Regions from separate parts of the Bradyrhizobium sp. CIAT3101 genome, predicted to be linked through region 4. Evidence: predicted binding sites of a transcription regulator. Region 4 holds the regulator's gene; each other region holds the start of a gene.
The links. The regulator LexA, encoded in region 4, represses DNA repair genes until DNA is damaged. The targets are predictions, from matches to a motif close to TGTTCNNNNTGTGTTCNG.
Positions count from the first base shown of each region.

Region 1: a site for LexA is predicted at 2,101-2,118, ahead of QA645_RS05875 (ATP-dependent Clp protease adaptor ClpS). Genes of this name have one in related genera too.
Region 2: a site for LexA is predicted at 3,189-3,206, ahead of QA645_RS21155 (single-stranded DNA-binding protein). Genes of this name have one in related genera too.
Region 3: a site for LexA is predicted at 2,426-2,443, ahead of QA645_RS29915 (DNA repair protein). Genes of this name have one in related genera too.

Region 1 covers NZ_CP121634.1:1,297,135-1,302,235, reverse strand. The annotation lists gene QA645_RS05885 (HlyD family secretion protein) at 1-474, shown strand, start outside; gene QA645_RS05880 (MDR family MFS transporter) at 536-2,038, shown strand; gene QA645_RS05875 (ATP-dependent Clp protease adaptor ClpS) at 2,150-3,871, shown strand; gene QA645_RS05870 (tannase/feruloyl esterase family alpha/beta hydrolase) at 3,900-5,101, opposite strand, start outside.
Region 2 covers NZ_CP121634.1:4,485,163-4,490,263, reverse strand. The annotation lists gene gyrA (DNA gyrase subunit A) at 1-1,339, opposite strand, end outside; gene QA645_RS21165 (DUF2306 domain-containing protein) at 1,508-1,906, opposite strand; gene QA645_RS21160 (low molecular weight protein tyrosine phosphatase family protein) at 2,185-2,544, shown strand; gene QA645_RS21155 (single-stranded DNA-binding protein) at 2,548-3,045, opposite strand; gene QA645_RS21150 (outer membrane beta-barrel protein) at 3,480-4,250, shown strand; gene QA645_RS21145 (outer membrane protein) at 4,485-5,101, shown strand, end outside.
Region 3 covers NZ_CP121634.1:6,338,433-6,343,533, forward strand. The annotation lists gene QA645_RS29905 (error-prone DNA polymerase) at 1-75, opposite strand, end outside; gene QA645_RS29910 (DNA polymerase Y family protein) at 72-1,658, opposite strand; gene QA645_RS29915 (DNA repair protein) at 1,561-2,361, opposite strand; gene QA645_RS29920 (putative DNA modification/repair radical SAM protein) at 2,524-3,759, shown strand; gene QA645_RS29925 (UdgX family uracil-DNA binding protein) at 3,759-5,101, shown strand, end outside.
Region 4 covers NZ_CP121634.1:4,336,087-4,341,187, forward strand. The annotation lists gene QA645_RS20410 (GAF domain-containing protein) at 1-476, opposite strand, end outside; gene QA645_RS20415 (hypothetical protein) at 690-1,124, opposite strand; gene QA645_RS20420 (hypothetical protein) at 1,319-1,522, opposite strand; gene lexA (transcriptional repressor LexA) at 1,700-2,401, opposite strand; gene glp (gephyrin-like molybdotransferase Glp) at 2,578-3,789, opposite strand; gene QA645_RS20435 (hypothetical protein) at 4,020-4,205, opposite strand; gene QA645_RS20440 (HAD family phosphatase) at 4,341-4,967, opposite strand; gene QA645_RS20445 (alpha-hydroxy acid oxidase) at 4,972-5,101, opposite strand, start outside.

The sequences.
Region 1 (5,101 bases), 3.0 Mb from region 4:
GTCGGCCAGTTCGTGCAGGCCGGCACGCAGCTGATGTCGATCGTGCCCGCCGAAGGCGCCTACGTCGTGGCCAATTTCAAGGAGACCCAGCTCACCCATGTCCGCGCCGGACAAGAGGTCGAGATCGAGGTCGATACGTTCCCGGGCCAGGTGGTGCACGGCCACGTCGACTCCATTGCGCCGGCCAGTGGCCAGGAGTTCGCCCTGCTGCCGCCCGACAACGCCACCGGCAATTTCACCAAGATCGTGCAGCGCATCCCCGTGAAGATCGCGCTGGATGCCGAAACGCAGCCTGCGATCGAGCTGCGGCCCGGCATGTCCGTGATCCCGACGATCGCAACCCGTTCAGCGCCGACCGCGCAAGCGACAACGACGCCTAAAGCAACATCCAGAGCGAAGCTTGTTTCCGGAGGGTCGTGCCATGTCAAACAGCCTCTCAATCTCGACGCCCGCAACATCGACCGCGACGCCTGAGCGCGTCGCAGCCGATCCCAACCGCGCGAGCGCCACGGTCTGGATCGCCGTCTTCGCGGCGATGATCGGCGCCTTCATGGCGATCCTGAACATCCAGATCACCAACGCCTCGCTGCTCAACATCGAGGGCGGCATCGGCACCGGCGTCGACAACGGATCCTGGATCTCGACGTCGTATCTGATCGGCGAGATCATCGTGATCCCGCTCACCGACTATCTGTCGCGGGTGTTCTCGTTCCGGAACATCATGCTGAGCTTCGCGACGCTGTTTGCAGCGTTCTCGGTTGCCTGCGCCTTCACCCACGATCTGCCGTCGATGATCGCAATGCGCGGCTTTCAGGGCTTCTTCGGTGGCGTGCTGATTCCCATGGCCTTCACGCTGGTCTTCACCAAGCTGCCGAAGGGCCAGCAGCCGATCGGCCTTGCCATGTTCTCGCTCGCCGTGACCTTCGCGCCCGCGATCGGCCCGACCATCGGCGGCTATCTCACCGAGAACTACGGCTGGCAGACCATCTTCTTCGTCAACGTGCTGCCCACCGCGGTCATGGTGGCGATCCTGTTCGCGACCCTGGAGCGCCAGCCGATGAATCTGTCCCTGCTGCGCGAGGGCGACTGGTTCGGCATCGCGACCATGGCGGTCGGACTCGCCTCGCTCCAGGCCGTGCTCGAGGAAGGCAACAAGGACGACTGGTTCGGCTCGCCCTTCATCGTGCGGCTTGCGATCATCGCCGCGGTCAGCTTGTCGCTGTTCATCTATAATGAGCTCGTGGTCGAGAAGCCGCTGCTGCGCCTGCGCCTGCTAACGCAGTGGAATTTCGGCGTCGGCACGATCGCCGCGGTGTTCCTCGGTTTTGCCCTGTTCGGCTCGGTCTACCTGCTGCCGGCCTATCTCGGGCAGGTACAGGGCTACAATGCCGAGCAGATCGGCAACGTGCTGGCCTGGACCGGCCTGCCGCAGCTGCTGCTGATTCCGCTGGTGCCGAAGCTGATGCAGCGGTTCGACACCCGTTACATCGCGACGATCGGCCTGCTGCTGTTCGCCGCGAGCTCGTTCATGAACATCATGATGTCGCTCGATTACTCCGGCGATCAGTTCTTCATCCCCAACGTCGTCCGCGCCGTGGGTCAGGCCCTCACTTTGGCGCCGCTGTCCGCGCTCAGCCTCGGCAGTGTCGCGCCGCAGGACGCGCCCGCGGCCTCCGGCATCTCCAACATGATGCGCAACCTCGGCGGCGCCATCGGCACCGCCGTGCTGGCGACCATCGTCACCAAGCGCGAGCAGTTTCATTCCAACATCATCGGCCACTCCGTGACGCTCGGCCGCGAGGAAGTCCGCAGCCGCATCGCGCAGATGACAGACTACTTCATCGCCCATGGCGTGCCTGACCCCAACGCTGCGCGCGAGCAGGCCATCATCGCGCTCGGCAAGACGGTGAAGCGCCAGGCGCTGGTGATGGGCTTCTCCGACACCTTTGCGGTGATCGGCGTGGTGCTGGTGCTCGCCGCGATCGCGGTGCTGCTGACGCGCCGGGTGAAGGCCGCCGGTGGCGGCGGCGCGCACTAACGCCTCAGAGAACGAACCACCGAATTGTCGCGGCCGTCACGCTTGACGGCCGCGCCTTTTTATGTTCCCTATTTGTTCATATCGACTATAGGTTGCGTAAAGGGATATTCCATGAGCGATACTCAGGTCGCCGACCTGCCGGCCCAGCTTGTCCTGCACGGCGACGAAGATACTCCGCGTGCATTCATCGTTGATCTGTTGCGTCGCGTCTTCGGCAAGTCAGAGAGTGAAGCCGACTCCGTTTTTGCCGACATCGAGAGGCATGGCGCGGCAGCCTGTGGTCCCTATCCGTCATCCGTCGCTGGCGCCCTGCTGGAATCCGCACGGCGGCGCGTCGCGTCCGCCGGCCACCAGCTCGATATCACAAGCGAAACGGTGAAGCCTTGCTGCGAGCTTTGCGGCCAGCCTAAAGCGCAATCGGAAGCGCAATTAGTCAATCGCACAGCGTGGCTCTGCGCCGATTGCATGCTCGCTGCAGCAAGCGCGTCGCAGGATCTGCCCTCGGAGGAGTTCAATTACACGTTTGGAGTCTTGAATTGGCACTTCGCTGACGTGCCGCTGAGAGAGTTGGTGACGACGGTACGCCAGTTTCCCGGCCACATGCGGGCAGACGTCCAGGCCGCTCTCGACAGATTGTTGGCGTCACCGGTCCGCCTGTTAGGTATCGCCGAGGACCGCGGTTACGAAACGCTATCCATGTCGCGATTGATGCAGAACGACAATTTCGCGGCCGCAATCGCACCGCTTCAGTACAACGACGTTGATATCGGCGAACCGACACCGGCTAAATGCCTCGGCAATGGTCTTTGGCTTTGCGCGACCTCAGGCCTTCGCTATGCAGTGCTTCTGGCCATTCATCGGGAATATGGCCGCGAGACTGGCGTGCGGATCGAAATCATGGCGCCGGCCGGGGCAGCGGGCTCGACACTTGTCCAGCAGTGCTTCACCGCACTGGAGGACGCCGTTCAGGCCGCGCGCACCTACCGCGGCAAGATTCTCTCTCTCGATGCCGATTCCGATTATCGCGGGCGTTCGCGCGGGATCACGGTGCACCGGCTTCCGTCGGTCGGTCGCGATGAGGTGATCTTGCCTGAACAGACATTGCGGCTACTTGAGCGCAACGTCCTGAACTTCGTGGGCACACGGGACATGCTGCGCCGCCTCGGGCAATCGACCAGGAAAGGCATCTTGCTCTACGGCCCACCCGGTACGGGCAAGACTCACACGATCCGCTATCTCGCGACCCATCTACCCGGGCATACGACGCTGATCATCACGGCAGAGCAAATCGGCTTGCTCGGCGCCTATATGAATCTCGCCCGCCTCTTGCAGCCCGCCATGGTGGTGATCGAAGACGTCGATCTGATCGCACGTCAACGCGAGAACATGAGCGGCTGCGAGGAACCGCTACTCAACCGGCTGCTCAACGAGATGGACGGCTTGAAGCAGGATGCTGACATCCTGTTCGTGCTGACCACCAATCGGCCTCAGCAGCTTGAGAGCGCTCTCGCGGGTCGCCCCGGCCGCATCGATCAAGCGATCGAAGTGCCGCTCCCTGACGGGACCGGCCGCGCCAAGCTGGTCCGGCTCTACGGCAAGGGACTGCCACTCGACGACGCCGTCGTCGCGGAAGCGGCAAGACGCAGCGAAGGCACGAGTTGCGCGTTCATCAAGGAGTTGATGCGACGGCTGGCACAAGCGAGCATCGCGCGCGACGGCGGCAACTCGGTAACGTCAGCCGATATCGACGAGGCGCTCGACGACATGCTGTTCTCCGGCGGCCGGCTCAATGCGCAATTGCTTGGCGGCGCACAGGCCATGGCGGCGGGGTAAATCCACCGCCGCCATGTTCGCATTGCGGCTACGGTGCGCAGCTGAAGCTCGCCGCCTCCGTCACAGGACCGGATTTGTAGTGCGGCCAGCCCGGCCAGCGGCACAGCGGCATCGCGCGTGTCACTGCGAATGACGGTGCCTCGACCTTCTGCTCGGCGACCTCCAGATCGCCGGGCGCCGTGCCCTTCTCGACCCAGTCAACCAGCGCGCTCAGCATGTCGACATTGGCGGGCGCGCCGGAGCCGACATGGTCGACGCCGGGGGCGGTGTAGAGCCGCGCGAACTCGGCGGTCTCGGCCTTGCCGAGCTTGCGCTCGACGCTCTCGAAATAGCGGATGCCGGCATAGGGGCTCTGCGCGTAGTCCGCCATGTGCTCGAGCATGATCAGCCGGCCGCCGCGGGCGCGGAAGCGGCTGAGATCGGGATCGGTCGAATCCATCAGGCTCGAGACCTCGAGCAGCCGCGCCTTGTGGTCCTCCACCTTGTAGGTGGTGACGTCGAGCTTGGGATCACGCGCGAACACGTATTGAATGCCGCCGGCACCGTAGATCCAGGCGATACCGTTGTTGGGCGCGGGCGGCTGCGCCGGCGGCGCGGCGCCGAGCCACCACGCCATCCAGCCGCCGGTCGGCCCGATCGCCGGCGTATCCTCACCCGACACGCCCCAGCCCGGATAGTCGTCGAGACCATTGGCGAGCGTAAACGGGAATTTGTAGGTGGCATGCAGCGTGTCGATCGCCTTGATCTGGGCGTCGGTGAGGCACTGATCGCCGCTCTTGCCGTCGGCGCAACGCAATGTCTCGACCTTGAACGCCGCCTTGCAGCCGACGGGATCCTGCACCAGCGCATCGTCGGATCCGTCCGCCTTGTCGCAGGCCGCGCGCACGGCATCGCCCACGAGCTTAACCTGCGCTGGATTGATCCAGCCCGCTCCCATGGTGACGAGACCGGAGCGGGTGCCCGCATGCTGCAGGCCGACCCAGTTGATGACGGGCACGCGCGCGAAGATCCCGTCGAAATCGTCAGGATAACGCTGCGCCATCGTGAGCGCTTCGCGGCCGCCTTCGGACGAGCCCATGAAGTACATTTTTCCGGGCTTCTTGCCGTAAGCCTGCTGCATCAGCGCGACCGCGGCGTCACGCACCTTCTTGTAGGCGCGGTGGGCAAAATTCTCGAACGCTTCGTCATTCAACGCGAACAACTGCGGCGGCTCGCCGGGCTTGGACTCAT
Region 2 (5,101 bases), 150 kb from region 4:
CATCCTCGCTGATGCGGTGGCGGGGATCGTCGATCAGCGTCAGCATGTCCTCGACATCGCGGGCCGGCCAGTCGCGCGACATCAGGGTGTCGCGCGCGGTGGTCGGGTCGGGTGACGTGCGGATGACACGGATCATCTCGTCAATATTGGCAACTGCGATCGCCAGACCGACCAAAATATGCGCGCGATCGCGCGCCTTGGCGAGCAGGTACTTGGTGCGGCGCGTGACGACCCGCTCGCGGAAGTCGACGAAGATCGCCAGCAGGTCCTTCAGATGCATGATCCGCGGACGGCCGCTGTCGAGCGCCACCATGTTGACGCCGAAGCTCGTCTGCAGCGGCGTGAATCTGTACAACTGGTTCAGCACCACATCCGGCACGGCGTCGCGCTTCAATTCGATGACGACGCGGTAGCCATCGCGGTCGGATTCATCGCGCAGGTCGCCGATGCCTTCGATCTTCTTTTCCTTGACCAGCTCGGCGATGCGCTCGACCATCGTCGCCTTGTTTACCTGGTAGGGAATCTCCGTGACGATGAGCGCCTCTCGCTCCTTGCGGATGGTCTCGATGGCGACCTTGCCACGCATGACGATCGAGCCGCGGCCAAGGTGGTAGGCCGAGCGGATGCCCTGCCGTCCGAGGATGACGCCGCCGGTCGGGAAATCCGGTCCCGGCACGATGTTGATGAGCTCGTCGATGGTCAGCGCGGGGTTGTCGATCAGCGCGACGCAGGCATCGATGACCTCGCCAAGATTATGCGGCGGGATGTTGGTCGCCATGCCGACCGCGATGCCGCCGGCGCCGTTAACGAGCAGGTTCGGGAACTTGGCCGGAAGGACCGACGGCTCGGTCTCGTTGTTGTCGTAGTTCGGCTGGAAGTCGACGGTGTCCTTGTCGATGTCGGCCAGCAGGGCGAGCGCCGCCTTCGTGAGCCGCGCTTCGGTGTAACGATAGGCGGCCGGGGGATCGCCATCGACCGAGCCGAAATTGCCCTGACCATCGATCAGCGGTACGCGCATCGAGAAGTCCTGCGCCATGCGGACCATGGCGTCGTAAATCGACTGGTCGCCGTGCGGGTGATACTTACCGATGACGTCACCGACCACGCGGGCGGATTTGACGTACTTCTTGTCGGGCGTGTGCCCCTGCTCGTTCATCGAGTACAGGATGCGGCGATGCACCGGCTTCAGACCGTCGCGGGCATCTGGCAACGCACGCGCCACGATCACGCTCATGGCGTAGTCGAGATAGGACTTCTTCATCTCCTCGAAGATGGAGACGGGGCGAATATCCGAGGGTTGCGCCGGCTGGTCGCCGGGCTTGTTGTCGTCGTCAGCCAAGGGGGAATCCGGTGAAATTTTATCTGGGAATCATATAGCGCATCGACGCCCTGATAACCACCCTTGGGGGCTTCCGGGAAGCGCTTTTTCCGACTGTTTTTCCAGAGACTTACGCCACTCCTGCCACCGTCTCGGGCGGGGTCCGAAGGAGCGCCCTGGAACCGTCCCTTACGCCCCGAAAAACACGCTGTGCATGATGCGTCCGGGCAGCAGTGTGAACAGGCCCGCCACCACCAGCGCGCCGGTAAAAAGGAAGATCATGGTCCACCGATGCGCGGCGACGCGATGCGTGTGGGCCCGCCATACCGCGAGCGGCAGCATCACCAGCGTGAAGATCGACAGCAGATGGATCGGGCTGAACGGCCCGACCAGGCGGATCTGGTGGATCCAGAACGACGAGACGGCCACCACGGCCATCAGTGCCACCCAGATCCAGCCGATCGTCCGGTGCGGCAGCGTGCCCTTGGGCGCGGCAAACTGCACGAGGCCGAGCACGAAGGCCGCCATCGCCGCGAAGGCGTGCAGCGGGATCGCAGGTGCAGCGTCAAGCAGCGGCGTGAAGCTCATGTGGCCCTCTGGTCGGAACCGACCATGTGAATAGGATTAACATGAAGTTAATACCATTCACATCGCGACCCGTCAAAGGCTTGAGGCAGCACATGAGACCAGCCCGGAAAAGCCGAGCCTGGCCCGTCGATTGGCAGGAAATCCTGCCGCCTCACACGAGCCGGCTATTGTGTTGGAAAAAGAAGCCCTCTCGGCCAAACGCCACGGTGGCGACGTGGAAGATCCCGTCGACCACCAAAAGCTGAGTATCTAGCCCTGACTATCTTGGAGCGGTCAAAGTGACCAACGTCCTCTTCGTCTGCAGCGCCAATCGCCTCCGCAGTCCGACGGCCGAGCAGGTGTTTTCGACCTGGCCGGGGATCGAGACCGACTCGGCCGGCATCTCGAACGACGCAGACGTGCTGTTGTCGACCGAACAGGTCGAATGGGCCGACATCATCTTCGTGATGGAGAAGGCCCATCGGACCAAGCTGAACCGGAAATTCCGCGCCAGCCTGAATGGCAAGCGCGTCATTTGCCTCGACATTCCGGACGACTACGAGTTCATGGATCCCGTCTTGGTCGGGATGCTCGAAAACCGGGCCGGTCGTTTTCTGTCCCGGCCCGCGCCAACTCGCTCCACCCGCGTCAAAGGCTAAGCCTCAGAACGGAATGTCGTCGTCCATGTCGTTATTGCGGCCACCGCCGCCGGCCGCAACCGGGCGGCGCGGTGCGCTGCTGACTGGACCGGACGAGCCGAAATCGCCGCCCGGCTCGTCGCCGAAGCTGCCGCCTCCCCCGCCACCGCCGCGACCGTCGAGCATCGTCAGGGTCGAGTTGAAGCCCTGGAGCACGACTTCGGTGGAGTACTTCTCAGCGCCCTGCTGATCGGTCCATTTGCGGGTCTGCAGTGCGCCCTCGATGTAAACCTTGGCGCCCTTCTTCAAATATTGCTCGGCGACCTTGCAGAGCCCTTCATTGAAGATCACGACGCGATGCCACTCGGTCTTCTCCTTGCGCTCGCCGCTGTTCTTGTCGCGCCAGGTCTCGGAGGTGGCGATGCTCAGATTCGCGATCGGCCGCCCGTCCTGGGTGCGGCGGATCTCCGGATCCTTGCCAAGATTTCCAACCAGAATGACCTTGTTGACGCTTCCCGCCATCGCCGCTCTCCACTCCAAATGCCAATGAATTTCGAAAAGGCGCGCCCGCGCTGCCGCCTGTTGGGCCGACCCTATACGCTTACGAGCACTGATCGGCCCGCCACGCCCTCGGTTATCCCCATATATAGCATCGGCGGAATATTTGTTCCAGATTTGTTCCTGCCAAAGCTAGAGCCGATTTTGTGCACAACGCGTTCCTGAGGCCGCTATTCACTGTGCGATGAATTGGAACTTTCCCGAGTTCCCTAAAACGCCAAAAACTTCTTAACATTCATCAACTTGCGCGGTCTTCGATTGGCCGGCAAGTGTTGCATTCCGGAGACGGACTCCACCTCGAGATGCGCGTAAGGTTGCCTCGAAATTGTTCATTTGGGCGTCGCGCCTGACTGACCGCTCCGGGGACCTTTGGAGCGGTCGACATTGGGGAGACTGTAATGAAGAAAATTCTGTTTGGAGCAATCGGTATCGTTGCGTTGGGCTTGTCGGCTCCCGCAAGCGCAGCTGATATGGCGGCACGCCCCTACACCAAGGCGCCAGTTGTGGCACCTGCTCCCATCTACACGTGGACTGGCTTCTATCTCGGTGTTCAGGGCGGCGGTGGCTGGGGCCGAAGCAACGAAACATATTTCCTTGCCCCCAATACGCCTGCCTTCGTCGGATCGCAGAACTACGACACCAGCGGCGGCTTCGTCGGCGGCGTCGCCGGTTACAATTGGCAGATGGGCGCCTTCGTCATTGGTCTCGAGGGCGATTATCACTGGGCCGACATCAGCGGTCGGTCGTCGGTGATCAATGTTGGTCCGCCGAACCTCGGCGACAGCTACGCCACCAAGCTGCGCGGCTTCGGAGACATCAAGGGCCGCGTTGGTTACGCCTGGGGACCGGCGCTCTGGTTCGTGAGCGGCGGTGCGGCCGTCGGCGATATTCAGCACCGCTATGACGCAGCCCTCAACGGCGGCGCGGCCAACACTTTCGTCCAGAACGACTGGCGCTGGGGTTGGACCCTCGGTACCGGCGTGGAGTACATGTTCGCTCCGAACTGGTCGGCAAAGGTTGAGTACAACTACATCGACCTCGGCAAGAGCACGATCCAGTACTCGCCCGTGGTGGCGAATCGCTCGGAGTGGAACGACACGATCCACACCATCAAGGCCGGCGTGAACTACCACTTCAATTGGGGGACGCCCGTCGTCGCGAAGTACTGATCCATCTGAAACCATTCAGGAATCAAAGGCCGGCCTTGTGCCGGCCTTTTTGTTTTTTGTTCCCGATGGGAACTATAGGTCAGCGACTGTTACATTTTGTATCTGTTGTGGCATTTGAGAGACACAACTTGCGGCTTCAGTGGTGTAAGCCGACGTCAGTTGGACCACAGCGTCCGATACTGCTTCCGACGCACGGAAGTCCAAAACAGAAACTGGGACTGGGATTTGTTGAATATGAAGAAGATCTTGTTGGCTTCGGCCGCTCTGCTCGCCCTCACTGGCGCCGCTTCGGCTGCCGACCTGGCGGCTCGCCCCTACACCAAGGCTCCGGTGGCCGTGGCTTCGGTCTACAATTGGACCGGCTTCTACCTCGGTATCGTCGGCGGCGGCGCTTGGGAAGATTCGGGCAGCCCGCGGATGCAGGGTGGCTTCGTCGGCGGCACTGCCGGCTACAACTGGCAGACCGGCAACGTTGTGTTCGGTGTCGAGGCTGACGGCGCCTGGGCCGATGTCAGTGCTTCGGCGACCGGCGCGACCGTCGTCCCCGGCTTCGGCGTCGTGACCGCGACCGCCAGCTCCAAGACCGACGCGATGGGCACCGTGCGCGGCCGCATCGGCTACGCCATCAACAACGTCCTGGTCTACGGCACCGGCGGCTACGCCTGGATCGACAACAAGATCACCCTCTCCGCGCTCGGCGTGTCCGCGTCGGACAGCAAGTTCCACTCCGGCTGGACCGTCGGCGCGGGCGTCGAGGCGTTCTTCGCTCCGCAGTGGTCGGTCAAGGGCGAGTACCTCTATCGCAGCCTCGGCGGCGAGACCTACTTCACCGGCGCTCTGCCCACCGGCAC
Region 3 (5,101 bases), 2.0 Mb from region 4:
GCGCGGATCCGAGCCGCCGCGCAGGAACGAGAAATTGGTGGTGATGCCGATCTCGGCATAAGCGGGCGTAATCATGCGAAGAGACCGTGCACGTACCAGTGGGGCGGAGCGGGCTTGCCGTCGCCGTCGAACACCTCTCCCTCGTAAAGACCATCGCGAAAGATCCAGAAGCGCAGGCCCTCGGCATCCTCGATGCGGAAATAATCCCGCGTCAGCTGTTTGCCGTCCTGCCGCCACCATTCCATCGCGATGCGTTCGGGTCCTTCCACCCGCACCACGGCATGTTTTGCACGCCGCCAGGTGAATTGATGCGGCGGGCCGTCAGGCACGGTCGCGAACGGCACTGTGACCGGCTCCGGCTTGTCGAACAGCCGTAGCGGACGCAGTGGCGGCTCGCTTTCGGCGCGCGCCGGCCATTCGGCCTGCATGGCGGCGGTGAGATGATGCTGCGCTGGCGCGGCCAGCACCGCCTGTTCGGGGATATGGGTGTCCTGCGGCAGATGCACGACGACGCGTTTTCCGCCGATACGCGCGGCGATGCGGTCGATCAGCGCGGCCAGCTCGTCATTGTCGTGGACATGGGCGTCGAGATCGCGCTGCTCCTGCACCACGATCTCGGTACGGCTCGCCGACAACCGCACCATGTCGAAGCCGAAGCCGGGATCGAGGGGATCGGCAAGCGCATCGAGACGCTCGCGGAACAGCCGGTCGATCACTTTGCTTCGCGTCACGGGACGCCCGGTCTCGACCATGATCGCGCGCACCACGCCGTCGGTGCGGAAGAACGCGGCCTCCAGGCGCCGCGCGCCCTTGCCTTGTTTTTCCATGGAGGCGATCAGCGTATCGGCCAGCCGCGACAGCGTCATCGCGATCATGGTGTCGGTCGCGATCGGCTCGGCAAAGCGCTTTTCCACGATGTAGTCGGGCAGCGGTTTTCGCGGGCTGATCGGCGCATCGCCCTGCCCCAGCGCATGCGCGAGCAGCGTGGAGAACCGCGCGCCGAACCGCGCCGTGATTTCACTCGGCGCGCGCGAGGCAACATCGCCGATCGTCTTCAGCCCGGCGCGCCGCAGGCCGGTGGTGATCATCTCGTCCGCACCGAGCGCGGACACCGGAAACCGGTCGATCGCCGCGGCCTCGCCGCCATCGGCAACGATAACGCCAGGCGTCTGCCGCGTCAGCGTGCGCGCGCAGACCGAGGTCCCGGCGATCGCCGCGCTGACGGCAAAACCTTGTCGCGCCAGCGCGCGAACCAGCGTCTGCAACAACGCAGCCTCGCCGCCGAACAGATGCGCGCAGCCGGTGATGTCCAAAAACAGCCCGTGCGGCGGATCGAGCGCCACCAGCGGCGTGAAGCGGTCGCAACAGTCGGCGATGTCGCTGAGCGTCTTCGCATCGGCCACGACATCGGCGTCGAACACTTTTAAATCCGGGCACATCGCCCGCGCGTTCGCGAGCGGCTGGCCGATGTGCAGGCCGAGCCGCTCAGCAGCTTCATCCAGCGCATGGATCACCAGCGCATTGTTCTCCTTGATGACGACAATGCTGGGCTCGTTGCCATTACCCAGCGCGCCGAAGAACCGCTGGATCCGGTCGATGGGCAGGCGCGGCAGCCACAGGCTGAGGATACGCCGATGGTTCAGAGAACTGGCACTCATCACATTTCCATTCCATGATCCACCGGCCACACGGGCCATGACGATTACGCAACAGCTCGACATCGAAGCGCGGCGCGCCCCACGCGCTCCAAGGCGCCGCAGGCATTGATGCTGACCCCGGCGGCGAATGCGCCGCACGCAGCATCCATCGCGTCTCCGCGGTCGAGGGCAGCGGCTGCGCCGCCATCCGCAACAAGAGGCCGGTGACGCCGGAGGATTGCGCGGCCAGCGTCAGCTTGCGGCTCGCCACCAGATCGAACTGGCGCGTCTCACCCCAGAGCTCGAGCACGACAGCACCGAGCGCATCGCAGGCGAGCGCATCGGCCGAGGTGCGCAGCGCGCTCTCGACGTCAGCCGCACGCACCATCACCACGCGGCGCGGATCGAGGCCGAGTTCGGCAAGGCCGCTCATCGACAACGCACCGGTTTCAAGTTCCGAAAAATCCTGCCGCACCCACAACAGCGGCCGTTGCGTCGTGACGCGGCCCGCAAGGCCGGTGACGAAACCGGTCGCGGCCGCGCCCTGACGCCCCTCGCAAAACACCTCGTGGATCGCCGCGCGTGCGAGCCCGCCTTTCAAGGCGCGGTCGACCTCACCATGGCCGAGCGCAACGCGGTCGCGATGATGCACGACTTCCGCCGTCTCGATCCGTTCGATCTGGCTGCGCAAGGTCGCAAGCGCGCTCATGCGTGCGCCGCTCATGCTCGCCGCTCCTTCAGAGGTGATTGCCGAGATCTCAAAAATAAGAACCTGCGGCTGGCTCATTTGTTCATGATATGTTCTAATATAAAGCTAACGGCGTGCGAAGAGTCAATCGAATTGGCGCTCCGTTGGATTCATGAGCTGAATCAAAGGGATTCCGGGATGGACGTACAACGCAAGCTGGAGATCCTGGCTGACGCCGCCAAGTACGACGCCTCCTGTGCCTCCAGCGGCACCGAAAAGCGGGATTCCAGCGACGGCAAGGGCATGGGCTCGACCGCGCCCGGCATGGGCATCTGTCATTCCTACGCGCCGGATGGGCGCTGCATCTCGCTGCTCAAGGTGCTGCTCACCAACGCCTGCAATTACGATTGCCTCTATTGCGTCAACCGCGCCTCCTCCAACGTGCCGCGCGCCCGCTTCACCATCGACGAGGTGGTCAAGCTGACGCTCGACTTCTACCGGCGCAATTACATCGAAGGCCTGTTTCTCTCCTCCGGCATCATCCGCAGTCCCGACTACACCATGGAGCAGGTTGTCAGCGTCGCGCGAAAACTGCGCGAGGAGCATCACTTCCGCGGCTACATCCATCTCAAGACCATTCCGGAAGCCGACGACGCGCTGATCACGGAGGCCGGCAAATATGCCGATCGTCTCTCCATCAACATCGAGATGCCTGAGGAGACGAGCCTGCAGCAATTCGCGCCGGAGAAGGACGTGCGCGCGATCCGCCGCACCATGGGCCGGCTGCGGCTGAAGCTCGACGAGGCCGAGGATATCAGCAGCACAAAGACAAAAGCAAAACCGCAGCGTTTTGCGCCGGCAGGACAAAGCACGCAGATGATCGTCGGCGCTGACGCGGCCTCCGATCACACCATTCTTCACACAAGTTCAAATCTCTACGGCTCATACAAATTGAGGCGCGTCTATTACTCCGCCTTCAGCCCGATCCCCGATGCCAGCCGCGCCTTGCCTCTGGTCCAGCCGCCGCTGCTGCGCGAGCACCGGCTCTACCAGGCCGACTGGCTGATGCGGTTCTACGGTTTCGACGTTGCAGAGATCGTCGACGACAGCGCCATGCTGCCGCTCGACATCGATCCAAAGCTCGCCTGGGCGCTGCGCCACCGCGACCGTTTCCCGCTCGACGTCAACCGTGCCAGCCGCGAGGAGCTGTTGCGCGTGCCGGGCTTCGGCACCAAGGCGGTCGAGCGCATCATCGCCACGCGGCGCACCACCACGATCCGCCTCTCCGATCTGGCGCGGCTGCACGTGCCCCGCAACAAGGCACTGCTGTTCATCGTGCTCAGCGATCACCGGCCCGCACCGCATCGTCTCGACGAGGCGCGCCTGATCGAACGATTCAAGCCGAAGGCAACGCAACTGGGGTTTGGCTTCTGATGCAGTACATCATCCTCGACACCGAAACCGATTTCGACGGCTGGCGCAAAGCCGCGCGCAGCCTCGTGCTTCATCATGTGCAGCCCGTCGATGTCACCTGGGCCGTGCAAGGCGGCGAAGCGGACTTGTTCGCACCGTCCGCGCCGTCTCCGATCCTCGAGGTGAACGATGGCACCTTCAGCGTGTCCGCAAAATTCGTCGACCTCGCCCAGGCCGCCATCCTGCATCGCGATCCCGAGCGCTTTGCGATCCTCTATCGCCTGCTCTGGCGATTGAGGGACAATCACGATCTCATCGAGGTCGCAACCGATGCTGACGTCGCGCTGGTCACGGCGATGGCGAGAGCGGTTCACCGCGACGAGCACAAGATGCACGCCTTCGTGCGCTTTCGCGAGATCGGTCGCGAACGCGCGGCGCATTATGTCGCCTGGTTCGAGCCGGAGCATCACATCGTCGAGCTCGCAGCCCCGTTCTTCGCCAAGCGCTTTGCGGACATGCCCTGGTCGATCCTGACGCCCGATCTCTGCGCGCATTGGGACGGACACGCGTTGTCGTTCACGCCGGGCGTGAGCAAGAGCGAGGCGCCGGGCGAAGACCGGCTGGAAGAAACCTGGCGGCGTTACTACGCCAGCATCTTCAACCCGGCGCGGTTGAAGGTGAAGGCGATGCAGACGGAGATGCCGAAGAAATACTGGAGGAACCTGCCCGAGGCCTCGATCATTAAACCCTTGATCGAGGATGCCGAGCGCATGACCGGCGCCATGATCGCCAATGCCGCAACCGATCCGCACAAGCCTCAGAAGCGGCCGGAGGCTCCGATGATACGCAAGACCGTTGCCAACGATCTCGAAGCGCTCCGCGAGGAGGCCGCGCATTGCCGTGCCTGCCCGCTCTACAAGGACGCGACGCAGACCGTGTTCGGCGAAGGTCCGAAGGACGCCACCATCATGCTGGTCGGCGAGCAGCCCGGCGACAAGGAAGACCTCGCCGGCCATCCCTTCGTCGGGCCGGCCGGCCAGATGCTCGACCGCGCGCTCGCGGAAGCCGGCGTCGATCGCAGCAAGGTCTACGTCACCAACGCCGTGAAGCACTTCAAATTCGTGCCGCGCGGAAAGATCCGCCTGCACCAGAAGCCGGCGACGCCGGAGATCAAGGCCTGCCGGCAATGGTATGAGCGGGAAGTTTCGGCAATCCAGCCCGAGCTCATCGTGGCGATGGGCGCCACCGCCGCGCAGACCGTGTTCGGCAAGATCACGCCGATCGGCAAGACCCGCGGCCGGCTCATAGACCTCCCCGACGGACGCAAGGCTCTGGTGACGGTGCATCCGTCCTATCTGCTGCG
Region 4 (5,101 bases):
CAGGTGCGTCCGGGCAGGCCGAAGCCGCGCGAAAATCTGGTGTGACGGGAGTTGAACTCGAACATGTCGGCGCTGCCGTAGTAGCCGTCGACGAGCGCGATCTCGTGCGAGAGTTCGGCATCGTTGTGCCAGAGCTCGATCGCGCCGACATGGGCCTCGTCGTCGCCGCAGAACAGCACCATGACGGCTTGCAGGAATTCGCCGGCAAACACCGGCACGGCGACCCCGCAGGTCAGGCCGGCTTCGAGAGCCTGGTCGGTCCGCTTGAAATAGGAGTTGGCGAACTTTGTGAGGATCACGGGATGGCCGCTCGCCCAGGCCTTGCCGGGAAGGCCCTCGTCATATCCGAAGCGCAAATCCTCGCTGCCAGCCTTGAACGCGGACAGGCCTTCGCTGTAGAGGCCGCCGCCGAATTCCAGCCGCGTCCGCGTTGGATCAGGCACCCAGAGTTCAACGACGCGAATGAAGGTTTTCATCGAGCCTGTCCGCTGCCTCAAGCTGCAAACAGCATCGGCCATTTGCTTGCGGAGCGGACGTTCAAAATTCAGGCAAGGCAGCGCAAACTTCGTGCGACTTGCTGGCGCGATGAGCTCATGATTTCCACAGACGCAAACCAATCCATCTCGCCGACCGCGGCCGGCGATGGACATCTCGATCCTGGCCCGACCTGTCGGCCGGGGATGGCGTCGTCAGCCGATCGGCAGGCGGGTGATGGTCGGCGGCCTGTCGGCGCTGATCTGCGGCTTGTGCTCGCGCTCGCCGAGCGGCTGCGTCACGGGCAGTTGCAGGACGGTTGCGCGCTGGCCTTCGACGAGCTGCGTCACCAGCACGTATTTGCCGTCGGGGAATTCGATCGCGTCGTGATGACGATCGGGAATGTGCGGATCGACCTTGCCGAACTTGCCGACGCGCGAATTGACGGTGCGGGTCCAGATCCAGCGATTGTCGTAGCGGACGTTGTCGGCGAAGGCGAGCTCCGTTCCCGGAAGCAGGCAGACCGCGACGGACATGTCGGCTTCGGAGGCGAAGCCGCGCGTCGAGGTGCCGCGGAAGGTTGTCGTGACGATCGTCTCGCCCACTTCTGCGGGGCGCGTCGCGACAGCATGCAGGCTGTAGTCACACATCGGGGTGCTCCTCAATCGGGATAGAGCACCCGCGCCTCCGCTGAGGCGCAGGCCCCTATCAGAGTGGAAGGCCGCGATCTTATGCTTGTTTGTGGGCAAATCTGCGGCTCGCATCCGCAGAGCGCGATCACATTATCTTTTTCAAATGCGCGAGGAACAAAGCCTGCTCTCGTGCATTCGAACAGCGCGTTGCCTCAGCGGCCTGCGGGCGCCGACCAACCGGAGTATGGCCAGGCCGGTTGTGATGGCCGCTCGACCGCGTTGCGGGCATCGCCGAATTGCGCGCTCGTCGCTTGCGGTTCCTTGCGGGCACGGTGCTGCTGCTGTGCGGCGAAAGCCTGAGACGCTGATGCTGCAATCAGCGCCATCGTGACGGCGCTCAAAACGATCTTGCGCAAGGTGATCTCCTCGGTCTCTGAAAGGCCTGCGAAGCGATGCGTGCTTCGTTGCGGCGTGCCGAGGATGTAGCGCTGGAGAGGGGGCCGGATAATCTGTGCAAAACCAGAAAGACTATCCAGCCGGAGCGGACAATCGTCCGCTCCAATCGTTGATTGCGGTCGCCGATTGCGACGCGCTCAGTACTTCCGGTACAGCCCGATCAGCTTGCCCTGGATCTTGACCCGGTTGGGCGGCAGGATGCGGACCTCATAGGCCGCATTCGCCGGCTCGAGCGCAATCGAGGCGCCGCGGCGGCGGAAACGCTTGAGCGTTGCTTCCTCGTCGTCGATCAGGGCGACCACGATGTCGCCGGTGTCGGCGCTCTCGTTGCGCTGGATCAACGCCATGTCGCCGTCGAGAATGCCGGCCTCCACCATGGAGTCGCCGCGTACTTCGAGCGCGTAGTGCTCGCCCGAGCCGAGCATGTCGGGCGGGACGCTGATGGTGTGGCTGCGAGTTTGCAAAGCCTCGATCGGCGTACCGGCCGCGATCCGGCCCATCACGGGCACCGCCACGGGCCGCTCGCCCTCGTCGGCGGGCGGGCTCGACGTCGTACGCACCTTGCCGAGATTGCCCTCGATGACGCTCGGCGTGAAGCCGCGGCGGCTGCCGGCGGCGGCCTGGAGCTCGGGCAGCTTGATCACCTCGATGGCGCGGGCGCGGTTGGGCAGGCGGCGGATGAAGCCGCGCTCCTCGAGCGCAGTGATCAGGCGATGGATGCCTGATTTCGAGCGCAGATCGAGCGCGTCCTTCATCTCGTCGAAGGAGGGCGGCACGCCGCTTTCCTTCAGGCGCTCGCTGATGAACCGCAGGAGCTCGTACTGTTTGCGCGTTAACATCTCGACCAAAATCCCCCGGTTGATGTCGTTCGATTCCGAGACGCTGAATTCAGCGATAAGCCGCTACATGCTCGAAACAAATCATGAACGGACACTATATGTTCGATACATGTTCCGCAACTGCTTAATTTACCGTGAACGCGGCAAAGTTCGCGGAACGGTTGCGAACGATGCGCTCAGGCGGGCAGTCGCAGCACCTCGCAAGGCGCGCCCGCTTCGGCCTTCGGCGCGAACGGCGCGCGCACGAGAAGTGCCTGTGCCGCAGCGAGATTTGCAAGCAGCGAGGAGTCCTGGTGGTTGACGGGAAGCGCGACGAGCGTGCCGTCATCACGCAGATCGAGGCGCGCGCGCAGATAATCCTCGCGCTGGTCATTGGCGGCGACGTCGCGGCCGAGCACGGCGCGTTCGCGGCGGTGATGAACCATCGAACGGCCGGACAACGCGCGAATCAGCGGCACCATGAACAGGAAGCCGCACACGTAGGATGACACGGGATTGCCTGGCAGGCCGATCACGCGCATCGCCCCGAGCTGTCCATTCATCATCGGTTTGCCCGGCCGCATCGCGATCTTCCAGAACGCCATCGAGGTGCCTTCGTCCTTCAGCGCCTGCTGCACCAGATCGTGGTCGCCGACCGAGGCGCCGCCGGTCGTGATCAGGATGTCGGCACCGGAGTCGCGCGCGCGGCGGATGCCGGCCGTGGTGGCGGCGAGCGTGTCGGCCGCAATGCCGAGGTCGATGGTGTCGGCACCCTCGCTGCGGGCGAGCGCATGCAGGGCGTAGCCGTTGGAATAGACGATCTGGCCGTGGCCCGGCGTGCTGCCCGGCATCACCAACTCGTCGCCGGTCGCGAGAATCGCGACCTTCGGGCGGCGGCGGACGGCCAATTGCGGGTGGTTCATGCCGGCGGCGAGCGCGAGGTCGCGCTCGGTGAGCCTGGCGCCCTTGCGCAGGAGCACGTCGCCCTCGGAGAAATCGATGCCGGCCGGGCGGATGTGCCGCCCGGTGAGGGCTGCCTCCTTGATCGCGATGTGCCTGCCGTCAGCGACAGTGTCTTCCTGGATCACGACCGCATCTGCGCCCTCGGGAACGACGCCACCGGTGAAGATCCGCACGGCTTCACCGGCGCCGACCATTCCTGCAAACGGCCGTCCTGCAGCGACCTCGCCAACGACGGTAAGCTGCGTGTCAATCTTCGCCGCATCGGCTGCGCGGACGGCATAGCCATCCATCGCCGACATCGCCTGGGGCGGCTGCGTCCGCCGCGCCGCGACGTCGCGTGCGAGCACGCGATGAAAGGCCGCCTCGAGCGCGACCGTCTCTTCAGGCAGTGGCTCCGCACCGGCGAGCACCGCGGCGAGCGCGTCAGAAACCGGCATGAGGGCCACGGTGAAAAACTCCAGCTACGCCCGTTCGGGCAAATCAGCGGCGAGAGTTCTAGCCGAGTGCAGGCAAGGAGGCAAAACGACGGTCGCGCAGGATGATTGATCCTGCATCACCCGCGCGGCGATGGAGTGAGAGCATCAGGTCCGCCGGGGCATGGTCCGGAAGGCGAGATAGACGGGCAGGAGGATAGCCATGGCAAGCACGAGGATGATGGAAGCCACGGCCAGCATCCTCAGGTCCCCTCCGGACTGACGTCGGGCGCTTGAGGCCCTTGATCCCTGTCGGGCATCGGATCGGCCTGGGCCTTCAGATCAGCCGCCTTGCTCATCAGCTTGGCGGAAAGCTCGGAATCAGAGGTGGTCCTGGCGAATTTGACCAGCAGGGAGGCCTGCTTGGTGAGGTAGGTTTTGCCCAACACGATGATACGTCCGTTCGTAGAATTCCCAACCGACTCTAGAGTCCGGAAGGGGGCATTCCGTTCCCGGAACTTCGTATAAAAATGCACAGAGCCGTTTGGTTCCTCGTCCGGGTGAAATTGCTCCGGAAACGGCGGTCAGATCCCCAGCGCCTTCAGTGCCATGCCGACGTCGCGGGGCGAGGTGACATGCACGGCCTTCAGCCCGCGGGCGCGGGCGCCTTCGACGTTCGCGGCGAGGTCATCGAAGAACACGATCCGGTTGGCGGGCACCCCCATCGCGGTGACGACGTGGTCGAAGGCTTCCGCATCAGGTTTGCGCAGGCCGATGCTGGAGGAGAGGTACAGCGCGCGGAAATGACCGAGCAGATCGGCATACTCTTTCGAGAAATGGTCGACATGCGGGCGGTTGGTGTTGGAGAAGGCGTAGAGCGGCATCTGCTTCGCCGCGCGCGGCAGCAATTCCGCGATGTCGGGCATCTCGCCGGCGAAGATCGCGTTCCATCCTTCCAGGAATTGCGCATCTGAAATGCCGATGCCGAGCGAGGAGCGCAGCGACTGGAAATAGTCCTCGTCGCTGATCCTGCCGACCTCGTGCAGCCGGTAGGCCTCGCTGTCGCGCTCATAGCGCGTCACGATGGCTTCGGGCTCGAGGCCTGCATGTCCCGCCCAGCAGGCGATCGCCTTGGAGAAATCGATGTCGAGCACAACGCGCCCGAGATCGAACAGAAGCGCATCCGCGCTGCCGGGTGAGAGCGATGTCATTCTATCAGTATCGGTAGGGTTCATGGTCGAATAGCGGGAATGCGCTGAACACACTCGGTGCATTGGTTGCGGTGGCCTGGTGCAGACAGGATTTGTTGACCTCGGCGAACGAGGTGGCGCCAAGCAGCCCAAGG